DNA from 3 places in the Bradyrhizobium sp. LCT2 genome. Region 1 is predicted to be linked to each of the others. Evidence: riboswitches for the same ligand, from Rfam matches in the RefSeq annotation. Region 1 holds a riboswitch; each other region holds the start of a gene.
What was found. A riboswitch is a leader RNA that binds a small molecule or an ion and turns the genes downstream of it on or off. The one in region 1 is predicted to bind S-adenosylmethionine.
Positions count from the first base shown of each region.

Region 1 (4,698 bases):
AAATCCAGGGCATGAAGCCCGATGCGCAGTTTCCCGCAACCTACATTCTCGGCCGCGAAGAGCTGGACACTGACGTGCTGCGCGCCGAGATGATCGAGATGACGGAAGCCTTCATGGCGTCCTGCAAAAATCCCGGCGCGATCCTGTTCGAGTGCACCAACATGTGCCCATTCTCGCGGGACGTCGCCGAGGTGTCGGGTCTGCCGGTGTTCGACATCAACACGCTGATCAATTTCTTCCATCGCGCGGCCCATCCCGTGCCGTTCCTGCGCTGAACCAGCCGGGACGGGCGCCGAGGCGCGCGATGAACGCGCAGGAGCCTAAAATAAGGCGGCGTTGACAGCCTGTCCGTAGATCATTGCGGCAACGAGTGAGAGCAGCAGGCCCGCTCCCGAGAATATGACGACGACTTTCAGAGTCTCGACATCGACATTGGTTCCCGTCGCGCGGGATATTGCTCTTGCCAGTGCAGCAATCATCGCCAGCTCCGAAGCGGGCCGCGCGGAAGCGAGGCCTCACTTCATCTAGCGTTACTCGGCGCATTCGCGTGTGAAGCAGATTACAGGTGATCCCGCTGCACCCAGCCCGTTGCAATCGCGCTCGCCCAGGTGAGCATTCCCCTGGCCCGCGCCAATGCTGCCATGGCCGTGGTGTCGTAGGCCACGTAGCGGAGCGTCGCGGACCAGCCTCTGTTGGCATGCTCCAGAATTGCGTAACACGCATGAGGGGTGCCGACCTCGACCACGTAGGGAACGGGCATCTTCCCGTCGTAACCGGGCAATCCAACGCTGCCGGGATTGACGACCAGCCGGCCATCCTTCAGACGCACCACGCGCGGAATGTGCGTGTGTGCGCACAGGATGATCTCGGCGTCGATCCCCTCGGCGCCGGCCTCAATAGAATCAATCCGGCTCGGACGCGGGCAGCCGTCGCCCGCGATGTGGTCGAGCCAGAACGCAGCATCATTCCCTGGCGATCCATGGCACAGGAACGCCCGCCCCCTATACATGAGCGTGGACGGCATGCTTGCCATCCACTCGAAATGCTTGCGTTCGAGCTCTCGGAAATCGCTGCGCGCCGATGTGCCGGCCTGCCACAGCTCCACGAGAATGCGGTCCTGATCGCCCTTGATGGACGGAAAGCCTCGCTCCATCAGCAGGTCAGCCGTTCGGGCCGCTTCGAGCGGACCGCTAACATGGTCGCCCAGGTTCACGACCTCGTTGATGCCGAGCGCAGCAATGTCCGCAAGGACGGCTTCGAGCGCCGGACGATTTCCGTGCACATCCGCGATGGCAGCAAATTTCACTTGGCCTCTCCATTCGAGATGGCCGACGATTCACCCAATGCGGGACGATGCAGGGATAGCGGGTCTCTTTAGCTGCATTTTTAGAAGCGCCCGCAAGCTGAGGATCAAATCGGCGCTGGACGAACGCTTACATGACCAAGGTGCTGCGATCAACCGATCTTCGCTCGCGCGGCCGGAGCCTGCGGCGCGCCGCGTTGGGCCGACAGCTCCGCCCACAGGCGGGAGCGCACGCCTTCATTGAGAGGCACAATGTGGAACGGCTGGCCGAAGATTGCGAGCGGCTCCTTGGCCGGCTCGAACCGCGGCCAGGCTTCCGCGATGTCGGGCGCGCCGGATGTGACGAAGCGCAGCACGCTTGCCTGAAACCGCGCGGCGACCTCGATATCCTCGGGCGTCATCGGCCCGCCCTTGCGCTTCAGGATCGGGCGGTCGATGAAATCCGGCGGGTGCGCCCAGAGGCAGGCATTGTCGGCACCGTGGGTCGGCCCCTGCGACAGGAACGGCTCCAGCGCCGGGCGATGGTCGAACCGGCTCAGCCACACCGCGCCGCCAGCCGCGGCATGAAGCCGCGCAAGATCTGCCATGGGGCGATGCCAGAACGCGTCGGACAGCAGCGCCTCGTACGGATCCTCGTCGACGCGCGCTGTGGCGCGGTAATACGCCAGCAGACGTTGCCAGCCGGCATCGCCGACTGCGGCGCGCACTTGTCGTTCGGTGGTGCGGATCATCGCGGCCGGCGGCGTGCTCTTCAGGAACATCACCATCTCGTCGCGGCAGGAGCCGAGCCAGAGCGGAATGTCGCGCAAGGTTCCTTCGGCGAAGACGTCCCGCGGCTCGCGCGGAATCACGATTCCGTCGAGCACCGGGCCGAACACGGTGCCTTGTTCGGTCTCGTCCGCAAGCCTGCGACTGACGCGCTCCACCGCCGCGAAGAGCTTTGGCAGTGGCAAAGAGGCAATCGCGGTTGGGTCGTGCGCTAATTCGAGCTCGGCAAGCACGCGGCGTGCAACGTCGTCGGCATGATCGGCGCTCATGATGTTCCGCCCGGGCGCGCTGAGCGCGAGGGCGCGAATGAACTTGCCTCTGGCCTGCGGCAGGGTTGCGAGCGCGATCACCATCGAGGCGCCGGCCGACTGGCCGGACAGCGTGATCGCGTCAGGATCGCCGCCGAAATCCGCGATATTGGCGCGCACCCAGTCGAGGGCGGCGAGCGAATCCGAGATCGCGAGGTTGTTGGCCTCGCCGAGCCCAAGGCGATGCAATTGCAGGAATCCGAGCGGGCCGAGCCGGTAGTTGATGGTGACGATCACCGCCGGACCGTGCGCGGCGAGGAATGCGCCGTCATAGTCGGCGCCGCCGCCGGTGACGAAGGCGCCGCCATGGATGAAGACCAGCACCGGCAGCGGCCGATCGGCCTCTGCCGGCGTCCAGATGTTCAGGCTGAGACAGGCAGCCTCGTCCGCATGATCGAGATGGCCCGGCTGCGGCGCGTAAGCACCGTAGCCCGTGCAGCGGAGCGGCTCCGTCCACGCTTTCGGCGGCATTGCCTTGGCAAAGCGCGGCGCGGTTGCGAACGGCACGCCCTTGAAGGCACGCATACCGGCCTGCGTGGTGCCGACGACGGGGCCACTCGTGGTCTGAACTGCGCTGGTCAGCATGCGTGCCTCGTCTTCACTCAAGCGCGCCGCTTGCCGAGATCGGCGATGTCGACGGTGTGGGTTTCGCGCGCCGTCGCCGCAGCGGCTGCCGAGATCACGCAGCAGCAGGCGACGAAGATCGCGACGGGGATCCAGCCGTTCGGCCCCTCCCCGACCAGGCTCGCGCTCACCAGCGGCGTGAAGCCGGCGACGAGAAAGCCGAGCTGCGTGCCGATCGCGGTGCCGGAATAGCGCACGCGCGCCTCGAACATCTCGGCGTAGAACGACGGCCAGATCGCGTTCGGCGCGGCGTAGACGATGCCGGACAGGATCATCGCGGCGGCGAAGATCGCGATCGTGTTGCCTGACGTCACCAGCATGAAGTACGGGAACAGCAGCACCGCGCAGCCGAGCACGCCGCCGATGAACACCGGCTTGCGGCCGATCTTGTCGGCGAGCAGGGCCCAGAGCGGCTGGGTGAGCAGCGCCGTGACGTTGCCGAGCACGCCGGCCCACAGCATGGTCGGGCGCGCGACGCCGAACTTGCTGGTGGCATAGCCGAGTGCGAACACGGCGGTCATCGTGCTCACGGTCGCGATCAGCGCGCAGACGATGACGCGCAGCACGTCGGGCCAGTAGTCGCGCAGCAGGGCGACGACGGGGAAGCGCGCAACTTGCGCCTTGCCCTTGATGTCTTCGAACACGGGCGTTTCCGGCATGGTCCGCCGCACCAGGTAGGCGACCAGCAGCACCAGAGCGGAAAGCAGGAACGGAACGCGCCAGCCCCAGCTCAGAAGCTGGTCCTCCGGCAGGCTCGATACCGGAATGAATACCAGCGTCGCCAGGATCGCACCGGCCTGGGTGCCGCTCAGGGTCCAGCTCGTGAAGAAGGCGCGGTTGGAGTTGGCCGAATGCTCCAGCGTCAGCGAGTTCGCCCCGCTCTGCTCGCCGGCGGCCGAGAGGCCCTGTAACAGGCGAAGCAGCGTCAGGATGACGGGCGCGGCATTGCCGATCGCCTTGGCATCCGGCAACACGCCGATCGCAAGCGTCGAGCCACCCATCAGTACCAGTGTGAACAGCAGCACCGTCTTGCGACCAATGCGGTCGCCGAAATGGCCGAGGATGACGGCGCCGACGGGGCGCGCGATGTAGCCGATGCCGAAGCTGAGGAGCGCGAGCAGCGTCCCGGTCGAGGGATCGACATTGGCGAAGAACACTTTTGGAAAGATCAGCGCGGCCGCGGTGCCGTAGATGAAGAAGTCGTAGTATTCGAGCATGCTGCCGACGAAGCTGACCAGCGCGGCGCGCTTCGGCAGCTTGCCCGGTGTTGCCTCCGCTGCGGATGACGCGTGCAGCGATGCGGTTGACGTCAACGTCATTGCAAGTCCTCCCCATGTGTCCGGTGCGGCTCGCGTCAGGCGGTCCGCCGCGCGCGCGTTTTGTGGTTCTGGTTGCCGCAACCTTGGTTTGGAGGGATAATGTACGAACTAGTACGTTTATGCAATACGCGTTGGATCCAGGCCCGGACGGGTGAAATTTGCCTTCACCTTCAAGGTGATCCGTGGAAACTGGCGAGAGAAACAGTGATGCTCGAGCGCATGCCGCCCCCATCGAAGCGCACCAACGACCCCGAGCGCACCAAGCGCGACATCCTCGAAGTGGCGATGGCCGAATTCGCCTCGGAGGGCTATTCCGGCGCCCGCGTCGATGCGATCGCGGCCCGCACGCGCACGTCGAAGCGGATGATCTACTATT
Region 1 covers NZ_CP034432.1:2,752,143-2,756,840, reverse strand. Annotated here, with positions in the region: gene EI171_RS13540 (aspartate/glutamate racemase family protein) at 1-275, shown strand, start outside; gene EI171_RS44735 (hypothetical protein) at 321-479, opposite strand; gene EI171_RS13535 (metallophosphoesterase) at 560-1,306, opposite strand; SAM riboswitch at 1,354-1,432, opposite strand; gene EI171_RS13530 (carboxylesterase/lipase family protein) at 1,456-2,964, opposite strand; gene EI171_RS13525 (MFS transporter) at 2,982-4,322, opposite strand; gene EI171_RS13520 (TetR/AcrR family transcriptional regulator) at 4,530-4,698, shown strand, end outside.

Region 2 (4,698 bases), 3.3 Mb from region 1:
AGCGGGCCAGGGAACGCCGATTATTTTCCTGCACGAATTCGCGGCCGACTACACCAATTGGGAGCCGCAGATGCGCTACTTCTCGCGCGGCCACCGCTGCATCACCTATTCGGCGCGCGGCTACACGCCGTCGGACGTGCCTGAGGGCGAGGTCTACACCTACACGCATTTCTACACCGACGCGCTCGCGGTGCTCGATCATCTCAGGATCGACCGCGCGCATCTCGTCGGGCTCTCGATGGGCGCTTATTCGTCGCTTCAAATCGGACTGAACGCGCCGCAGCGGGCGCTGTCGATGACGCTCGCCGGCGTCGGCTCCGGTTCGGAGATCGAGAATCTCGACGCCTGGCGCAGGCAATGCCGCGCCAATGCCGAGCAATTCGAGACGCTCGGCTCCACGGAGGTGGCGAAAGTCACGCGCGAGGCGCCGAGCCGGATTCCCTTCCTGGTCAAGGACCCACGCGGCCACGCCGATTTCTACGCCGCGCTGGCGCGGCACGATGCCAGGGGATCGGCGCGCACGATGCGCGGCTTCCAGGGCGGCCGTCCCTCGATCTACACCATGACGGACGCGATCAGGGGCGTCGCGACGCCGGCGCTGATCATCTGTGGCGACGAGGATGACCCTTGCGTCGGGCCGAGCCTGTTCCTGAAGAAGCATCTTCCGGCCGCGGGCCTCGCGATGTTTCCGAAGTCGGGGCACGTGCTCAACCTCGAGGAGCCCGCGCTGTTCAACGAGACCGTGGAGCGGTTCGTCACGCTGGTGGAAGCAGGTCGATGGCCGGCGCGCGATCCGAGGTCGGTGGCGGCGCAATAGTTTACCCTGTCATTCCGGGGCGCTCGAAGAGCGAACCCGGAATGACGCCTACGGCGTCACTTCCCCTGCCCGCGCGTGAGCAGAAACACGCCCTGCTCGCCGAACATATTCCACACCCACCAGGGCAGGTTCAGCGGCACCGGGCGGCCATAGAGATCGAGCGCCACCGAGCGTTCCATCTTGACGTTGATCTCGTCGCAGAGCTCGACGAAATCCTTGATGGTGCAGAAGTGGATGTTGGCGGTGTCGTACCAGGTCGCGGGCAGGTTCTCGGTGCGCGGCATGTGGCCGCCGATCAGGAGCTGGAGCCGCATCTTCCAGAAGCCGAAGTTCGGGAACGAGACGATGGCGCGGCGGCCGATGCGCAGGAGATTTTCCAGCACCACACGCGGCTGCCGCGTCGCCTGGAGCGTCTGCGACAGGATCACGTAGTCGAAGGCATCATCGGGATAGTTCACGAGGTCGGTATCGGCGTCGCCCTGCACCACCGCGAGGCCCTTGGCGACGCAGCGGTTGACGCCCTCGCGCGACAATTCGATGCCGCGGCCGTCGATGCCGCGGGTCTCCAGAAGCTGGAGCAGATCACCGTCGCCGCAGCCGACATCGAGCACCTTGGAGCCCGGCTTGACCATCTCGGCGACGAGCAGATGGTCGGCGCGAAAATGACCGGACTGTTCCGCGCTAAGGCCGCCCAGCGGCAGCACTTCCTGCACTGACATCCTAGCCACCCCTGCCGTTGAGTCCGCGCGCCTTGCCGGCCGATTCCAGGAAGGCGCGGGCAATGTCGAAGAATTCGGGCACGTCGAGCAGGAAGGCGTCATGGCCGCGATCGGTCTCGATCTCGGCGAACGATACCCGCGCGCTCGACGCATTCAGCGCATGCACCAACGCGCGCGATTCCGAGGTCGGGAACAGCCAGTCGCTGGTGAAGGAGACCACGCAGAAGCGCGTCTTGATGCCCGCGAACGCCTTCGCCAGCACGCCGCCATGGTCGCCGGCGATGTCGAAATAGTCCATCGCGCGCGTCAGATAGAGATAGGAGTTGGCGTCGAAGCGCTCGACAAAGGACGAGCCCTGGTAGCGCAGATAGGACTCGACCTGGAAGTCGGCGTCGAACGAGAAGGTCGGCAGGTCGCGGTCCTGCATGCGCCGGCCGAACTTGCGATGCAGCGCCGCGTCGGAGAGATAGGTGATGTGCGCCGCCATCCGTGCGACCGCAAGGCCGCGATGCGGATGGATGCCGCGATCGGCGTAGCCGCCATTGTGCCAGTCGGGATCGGCCATCACAGCCTGGCGACCGAGCTCGTGAAAGGCGATGTTCTGCGCCGAGTGCCGCGTCGAGCAGGCAATTGCCAGCGCGGAATACACGCGCTCGGGGTAGGCCGCCGTCCATTGCAGCACCTGCATGCCGCCCATCGAGCCGCCGACCACCGCGAACAGCGTGTCGATGCCGAGCCGGTCGATCAGCATCGCCTGCGCGCGAACCATGTCAGGGATGGTGATGACCGGGAAATCCAGGCCCCACACTTTGCCGGTCGCGGGATTGATCGAGGCCGGCCCGGTCGAGCCCATGCAGCCACCGATCACATTGGCGCAGATGATGAAGTATTGGCTCGGATCGAGCGGACGGCCCGCACCGACGAGGGTTTCCCACCAGCCGGGCTTGCCGGTGACGGGGTGCACATTGGCGACATGCTGGTCGCCGGTCAGCGCATGGCAGATCAGGATCGCGTTGGAGCGATCGGCGTTGAGCTCGCCATAGGTCTGGTAGGCGATCTGGAACGGGGTGAGATCTATGCCGCAGTCGAGCGGCAACGGCTGATCAGCGCCGAAATGCGCGACGAGCGAGCTCGGATGATCCACCTCATGCGACCGCTCATCGGCACTGATCGCGGGACTGGATATCGACGTGACGCCAACCATCTGACCATCGACCTCGTTTGCGATCCGACTTCAGACCGCTACTTGCATCAGGCCATAAAAAACCCGGCCTGAACGATAGGTTCGGCCGGGATCGGAAGCGTCCCCGGCCTGTTTAGCGAGTTTTTTAACGTGGCTGCAAGCCGGCCGGCTCAAATGACCACGGAACAGGCAAAACTTAACGGCTTGGACGGTTTTCGTCAAGATACGGTCCTGATTGACCAAATTCGTCCCCGTCGCGTCAGCCGAAAAGGCCCGATTTCCCTTTGCATTTCTCTTTGCTTTCGCCGCTCCGACTGCCTAATCAAGACATCGACCGCGGCGGGTCCGACCTGATGGACCCGCATTGGAACGCCTCTCAACAGCACTTGCCAGATATGTCCCAACGTCCGCCCGCGCCACCATCGTTGCAGGAATTGCGCAAGGAGATCGACGCGATCGACGAGGGCATGCATCGCCTCCTGATGCAGCGCGGCGACATCATCGACCGCCTGATCCAGGTGAAGCAGACCCAGGAGGTGGGCTCGGCGTTCCGGCCTGCGCGCGAGGCCGACATGATGCGGCGGATCGTGGAGCGCCATCGCGGCATCCTGCCGCTCGACACGGTCGAGAGCATCTGGCGCGTCATCATCGCGACGTTCACTTACGTGCAGGCGCCGTTCGCGGTGCATGCCGACATCTCGGTGAGCGAGCCCGCGATGCGCGATTCCGTGCGATTCCATTTCGGCTTCACCGTGCCTTACGTCGCGCATTTCAGCGCGCAGGCCGCGGTCGAGGCGGTCGCGAAATCCAAGGGCGATCTGGCGCTGGTCTCGGCGACTTCCAGCCGCACCCCGTGGTGGCTGGAGCTGGAAGCAGAAGGCGCACCGAAGATCATCGCGCGGCTGCCCTTCGTCGAGCGTGCCGACCATCCGGCCGCGCTGCCCGTGTTCGCGATCTCGCGCGTCGCCGACAGTGCCCTGGTGACGGAGGTGGAGACTTTCAGCGTGCGCGTCTCGGGGTGGAATGCCGAGATCGCGCGGGCGCTGTCGCCGCTCGCCGACATCGTGGCGGTGCCCGATACCGCCTTCGATGGCGCCGCGCTGCTGGTCTCGGTCACGAGCGCGAGCAGCATCGACAAGATCAAGGCTGCCCTGATCGAGGCGGGGGCCTCGGTGCGCTCCACGGCCCTCGTCGGCAGCCACGCGACGCGCTATACGGTGCCCCCGACCGGGTCGAAATCGTAAGTTACGAGCCGCCTGCCATTCCGGAGTTGAAGATGTCCCGCCCCGTGCCGAACCCCGGCATTCTCGATATTGCGCCCTACACGCCCGGCAAGAGCCCGGTGCCGGAGCCGGGCCGCAAGGTGTTCAAGCTCTCGGCCAACGAGACGCCGTTCGGCCCCTCACCCAAGGCGATCGAGGCCTTCAAGAAGGTGGCTGATCATCTGGAAGACTATCCGGAAGGCACCTCGCGAGTGCTGCGCGAAGCCATCGGCCGCAGCTTCGGCCTCGACCCCAACCGCATCATCTGCGGCGCCGGCTCGGACGAGATCCTCAACCTGCTCGCCCACACCTTTCTCGGCCAGGGCGACGAGGCGATCTCGACCACGCACGGCTTCCTGGTCTACCCGATCGCCACCATGGCAGTCGGCGCCAAGAACGTCATTGCACAGGAGAAGAATCTCACCTGCGACGTCGACGCCATCCTCAAGGCTGTGACGCCGAAGACGAAGCTGGTGTGGCTCGCCAATCCGAACAACCCGACTGGCACCTATATTCCGTTCGACGAGGTCAAGCGCCTGCGCGCCGGCCTGCCCTCGCACGTGCTGCTGGTGCTGGACGCCGCCTATTGCGACTACGTCTCGCGCAACGATTACGAGATGGGCATCGAGCTCGTCGCCACCACCGAGAACACCGTGGTGACGCACACCTTCTCCAAGATCCACGGCCTCGCCGCGCTGCGCATCGGCTGGATGTTCG
Region 2 covers NZ_CP034432.1:8,848,567-8,853,264, forward strand. Annotated here, with positions in the region: gene EI171_RS41770 (alpha/beta fold hydrolase) at 1-817, shown strand, start outside; gene metW (methionine biosynthesis protein MetW) at 874-1,536, opposite strand; gene EI171_RS41780 (homoserine O-acetyltransferase) at 1,538-2,740, opposite strand; SAM riboswitch at 2,832-2,911, opposite strand; gene EI171_RS41785 (chorismate mutase) at 3,115-3,963, shown strand; gene hisC (histidinol-phosphate transaminase) at 3,996-4,698, shown strand, end outside.
Region 2: another riboswitch for S-adenosylmethionine. It lies ahead of EI171_RS41780 (homoserine O-acetyltransferase); the one in region 1 lies ahead of EI171_RS13535 (metallophosphoesterase).

Region 3 (4,698 bases), 1.2 Mb from region 1:
CCCGCTGTTCGACCGTTTCGCGATCATGCGGCAGTGGAATGATCAGGGTCAGTTCGACCTGTTCAGCCCGTCCCGCGGGCCTGAGCTCGCGAAACAGGTCCACGATTGCCTTGGCCGGGCGTTGGCACAGTTCGTGATCGACGCAGCCCATCTGGGGCCGGCCCAGCAGCAAAATTGAGGTCTAGTGTTAATGAGTTCTATCCGCCCTTTTTGCCTGACGTCATGGCTGGCTGCACCCGTGGCGGCGGCGCTGCTGTTGCTGACTCCTGTTTCGCAGTCGCGCGCGCAGGCGCAGGCCGCGCAGGCAACGCCCGCGCCCGCGCAGGCCGCTAATCCCGCTCCGGCATCGCCCTCCCAGACCACCGTCGCCGCGACGTCTCCCGAACAGCGCGGCATCACCGCGCGCGCCATCGACAAGGTGAAGCAGGTCGCGAAATCCGCCGGTGACGTCTTCAACCGCGTCCCCTGCCTGCCGCCGAAGGGCGGCGCGAAGGCGATGGGGTCGCTGCCGCATGTCGCAAGCAAGCTCGTCGCCGGCAAGCCTGTCGTGATCGTCGCGTTCGGCTCGTCGTCGACCGCCGGCTACGGCGCAAGCTCGCCCGATTTCAATTATCCGAACCGTCTTGCGGCGCAGTTGCGCCGGCAATATCCGACCGCGGACATCACCGTCATCAATGCCGGCGTCGGCGGCGAGGACGCGCCCGAGATGATGAAGCGCCTCCAGAAGGAGGTGATCGACGTGCATCCGGACATGGTGATCTGGCAGGTCGGCACCAACGCCGTGCTGCGCAATCTCGATCCCGGCGACACCGCCAAGATGGTCGAGGACGGCATCGCCCGCATCCAGGCCGCCGGCGGTGCCGATATCGTGCTGGTCGATCCGCAATATTCGCCGGCCGTCAACCAGCGCAAGGAGAGTGCCGGCAAGATGGTGAAGCTGCTCGGCAAGGTCGCTGAGCTCCGTCACGTCGGCATCTTCCCGCGCTTCGAGGTGATGCGCGACTGGCACGAGAATCAATCGATCCCGGTCGAGAGCTTCGTGATCGCCGACGGCCTGCATATGAACGATTGGGGCTATGCCTGCTTCGCCCAGCTCCTCGGCGACGACATCATCCGCTCCGTCGGCCAGATCAAGCTCGGGGTCAACGTGCCCGGGGACGTGCGGGCGTACCGGCCGATGTAGTTCGGCTGCGTAGCCGTAGGGTGGGCAAAGGCGCGCTCTTCGCGCGCCGTGCCCACCATCTATCGCCAGCTCGGTGGTGAATGGTGGGCACGCTTCGCTTTGCCCACCGTACGAGAGCTCGATCGCCTCACGCCTTCTCCAGCGCCGCCGTCAGGTCCTCGATCAGATCGTCCGCATGCTCCAGCCCCGCGGAGAAGCGGATGAAGCCCTCGCTGATGCCGAGCGCGGCGCGGTCTTCCGGCTTCAGGCGCTGATGCGTCGTGGTTGCCGGATGGGTGACGAGGCTCTTGGCGTCGCCGAGATTGTTCGAGATCTTCGCAAGCTTGAGCTCGTTGAGCACGCGGAACGCGGCCGCCTTGCCGCCCTTGACCTCGAAGCCGACCAGCGTCGAGCCGCCGCGCATCTGCTTCTTCACCAGCGCTGCCTGCGGATGATCGGCGCGGCCGGGATAGATCAATCGCGAGATCTTCGGATGGCCGGCCAGCACTTCCGCAACGCGTGCCGCGGTGTCGGTCTGCGCGCGCACGCGCACGGCCAGCGTCTCCAGGCCCTTGAGCAAGACCCAGGCGTTGAACGGCGAGATCGACGGCCCGGTCTGGCGCATGAAATTGTGGAGGTGCTCGGCGACGAAGGCTTCCGACGACAGGATGATGCCGCCGAGGCAGCGGCCCTGGCCGTCGATGTGCTTGGTCGCGGAATAGACCACGACGTCGGCGCCGAGCGCGAGCGGGCTCTGCCAGATCGGCGTCGCAAACACGTTGTCGACGACGAGCCGCGCGCCGCCCTTGTGCGCGATCTCGGCGATGCCGGGGATGTCGAGCACGTCGAGCGTCGGATTGGTCGGGCTCTCCAGGAAGAACGTCTTGGTGTTCGGCCGCAAGGCCCGCTGCCACTGGTCGAGATCGAGGCCGTCGACCAGCGTGGTCTCGATGCCGTAGCGCGGCAACAGATCCTGAATGACGTAGAGGCACGAGCCGAACAGCGCGCGGGAGGCGACCACGTGGTCGCCGGTCTTCAGCGGCGCCAGGATCGCGGTCGTCACCGCGGCCATGCCGGTCGCCGCCGAACGCGCCGCTTCGGCGCCTTCTAGCTCGATCATGCGGCGCTCGAACATCGAGATGGTCGGGTTCGAATAACGCGAATAGATGAAGCCGGGATCCTCGCCCTTGAACCGCGCCTCGCACTCCTCGGCGCTGTTGTAGACGTAGCCCTGGGTCAGGAACAGCGCCTCCGACGTCTCGCCGAATTGCGAGCGCAGGGTGCCGGAATGGACCAGGCGGGTTTCGGGACGGTAAGTGGCAGGCGACTTCGACATAGGTACCTCCGACATGACCGTCTCGTCGAAAACGGTCACAAAAAAACCGGCCTGGATATATCCACGGGCCGGGATCACAGAGGTCCCCGGCCTGTTTAGCGACTTATTTAACGTGGCTGCAAGCCGGCCGGCTCAAATCACCACGGGATAAGTGATGCTCATATTCCGCAATGGCCTTTCCGTCAAGGCGTCCATCGGATAGCCGTAAAAGGCTAGTATTTCCCGCACGTCCGGATGCGTTTGACCCCTGACGAGGACCCCCGGTTGAGCTTCACGATCGCCGCCGACGCCAATGGTATCCTGCCCGACCGCATGATCGCGGCGATGGCGGAGGCGGGCCTCATCCTGCCCGCATACGATTTCGTCGAAAGCCAGATCCAGCCGGCGAGCCTCGACCTCCGCCTCGGTGACATCGCCTATCGCGTCCGCGCCAGCTTCCTGCCTGGTCCCGGCGCCACGGTGGCCGAGCGCATCGACGAATTGAAGCTGCACGAGTTCAGCCTTGCCGACGGCGCGGTGCTGGAAACCAACTGCGTCTACATCGTGCCGCTGCTCGAGAGCCTGGCGCTGCCGCCGGAGATCGTCGCGGCTGCGAACCCCAAGAGCTCCACCGGCCGCCTCGATGTCTTCACCCGCGTGATCGCCGACGGTACCCGCCGCTTCGACATGATCGGTGCCGGCTATCACGGCCCGCTCTATGCCGAGATCAGCCCGAAGACATTTCCGGTCCTGGTGCGCGAGGGCTCGCGCCTGTCGCAGGTGCGCTTCCGCACCGGTGACGCCATCCTCAATGCCGACGAGCTCGATGCGCTGCATGCGTCCGAGCGCCTCGTCGACATCGACGATGCCGATCTGTCCGGCGGCGTCGCCGTCTCCGTCGATCTCTCCGGCGAGAAGGCGAGCGGCTTCGTCGGCTACCGCGCCAAGCGCCACACCGGCGTCGTCGACGTCGATCGCCGCTCCGGCTATTCCGTCGAGGACTTCTGGGAGCCGATCTCGGCCCGGCCCGACGGCAGCCTGATCCTCGATCCCGGCGAGTTCTACATCCTCGCCTCGAAAGAGGCCGTGCAGGTGCCACCCGACTTTGCAGCCGAGATGGTGCCGTTCGATCCGCTGGTCGGCGAATTCCGCGTGCACTATGCCGGCTTCTTCGATCCCGGCTTCGGCTATGCCGGTGCCGGCGGGTTGGGATCGCGCGCCGTGCTGGAGGTGCGCTCGCGCGAGGTGCCGTTCATCCTCGAGCACGGCCAGATCGTCGGCCGCCTCGTCTACGAGAAGATGCTCGCCCGCCCCGACGCGATGTACGGGCAGCGCATCGGCTCGAACTACCAGGCGCAGGGATTGAAGCTCTCGAAACATTTTCGGGTGTAGCGACATCTCCAACTGTCATGCCCCGGCTCGACCGGGGCATCCAGTACGCCGCGGCGTCTCGATTCAATCATAACTGCCTCTGGAATACTGGATCGCCCGGTCTTCGCCGGGCGATGACACCGAGTCTGTGGCTGGTTGCGCCGCCCCAGCCGCGATGACACACTCCCGTAAAACAACAAGCCGGGAGCGAACATGACCGCCGCAGCTGACTCCGCGCAGGAAGCCCAATGGAAGCGCTGGCGCGCGGTCGCCGATCTCTATCACGCCTATTTCACCGGCCTTATCCTCACCGTTGTCACGCGGCGCGGCACCGCGGATGCCGCGGAGTTCGTCTTCCGCGTGTTCCGCCGCCAGCAGCAGGAGCGTTTCCTGCCGGGGCTTGAGAAGCTCGGCCTCAGCCATCTGCCGCCGGCGGTCGCTGCTGCGCAATATCACTACCTCTCCAACTGGATCGGCGGCGTGCATGTCGAATACATGTACGAGAGCGACACCAAGGCCTGGATCCGCTATCCGCCGCCGCGCTGGATCTGGAAGGGCACCGCGATCTGCGGCGTGCCGGGCGAGGTCTCGCGCGCGATGCTGCGCGGCTGGCACGCCAACAACGGGGTTGCGCTCGGAGATCTTCGCCTCGGCTTCGTCTGCACCAAGCAGAGCGTCGACGGCCAGGACGGGCTCGAAGGCTATTATCATCAATACGACCATCCGCTCGAACTCGACCAGCGCCTGGTGTTCGCGCGGCATCTGGAAGCGCCGCTGTTCGATGCGAAGGCCGCGCCGGCGCTGCCGGTCGCGAGCTGGCCGAAGCCGCGGCTTGAAAAAGCCTATCGCA
Region 3 covers NZ_CP034432.1:1,553,751-1,558,448, forward strand. Annotated here, with positions in the region: gene EI171_RS07945 (lipolytic enzyme) at 1-178, shown strand, start outside; gene EI171_RS07950 (SGNH/GDSL hydrolase family protein) at 191-1,183, shown strand; gene EI171_RS07955 (O-succinylhomoserine sulfhydrylase) at 1,311-2,498, opposite strand; SAM riboswitch at 2,573-2,652, opposite strand; gene EI171_RS07960 (2'-deoxycytidine 5'-triphosphate deaminase) at 2,733-3,869, shown strand; gene EI171_RS07965 (hypothetical protein) at 4,062-4,698, shown strand, end outside.
Region 3: another riboswitch for S-adenosylmethionine. It lies ahead of EI171_RS07955 (O-succinylhomoserine sulfhydrylase); the one in region 1 lies ahead of EI171_RS13535 (metallophosphoesterase).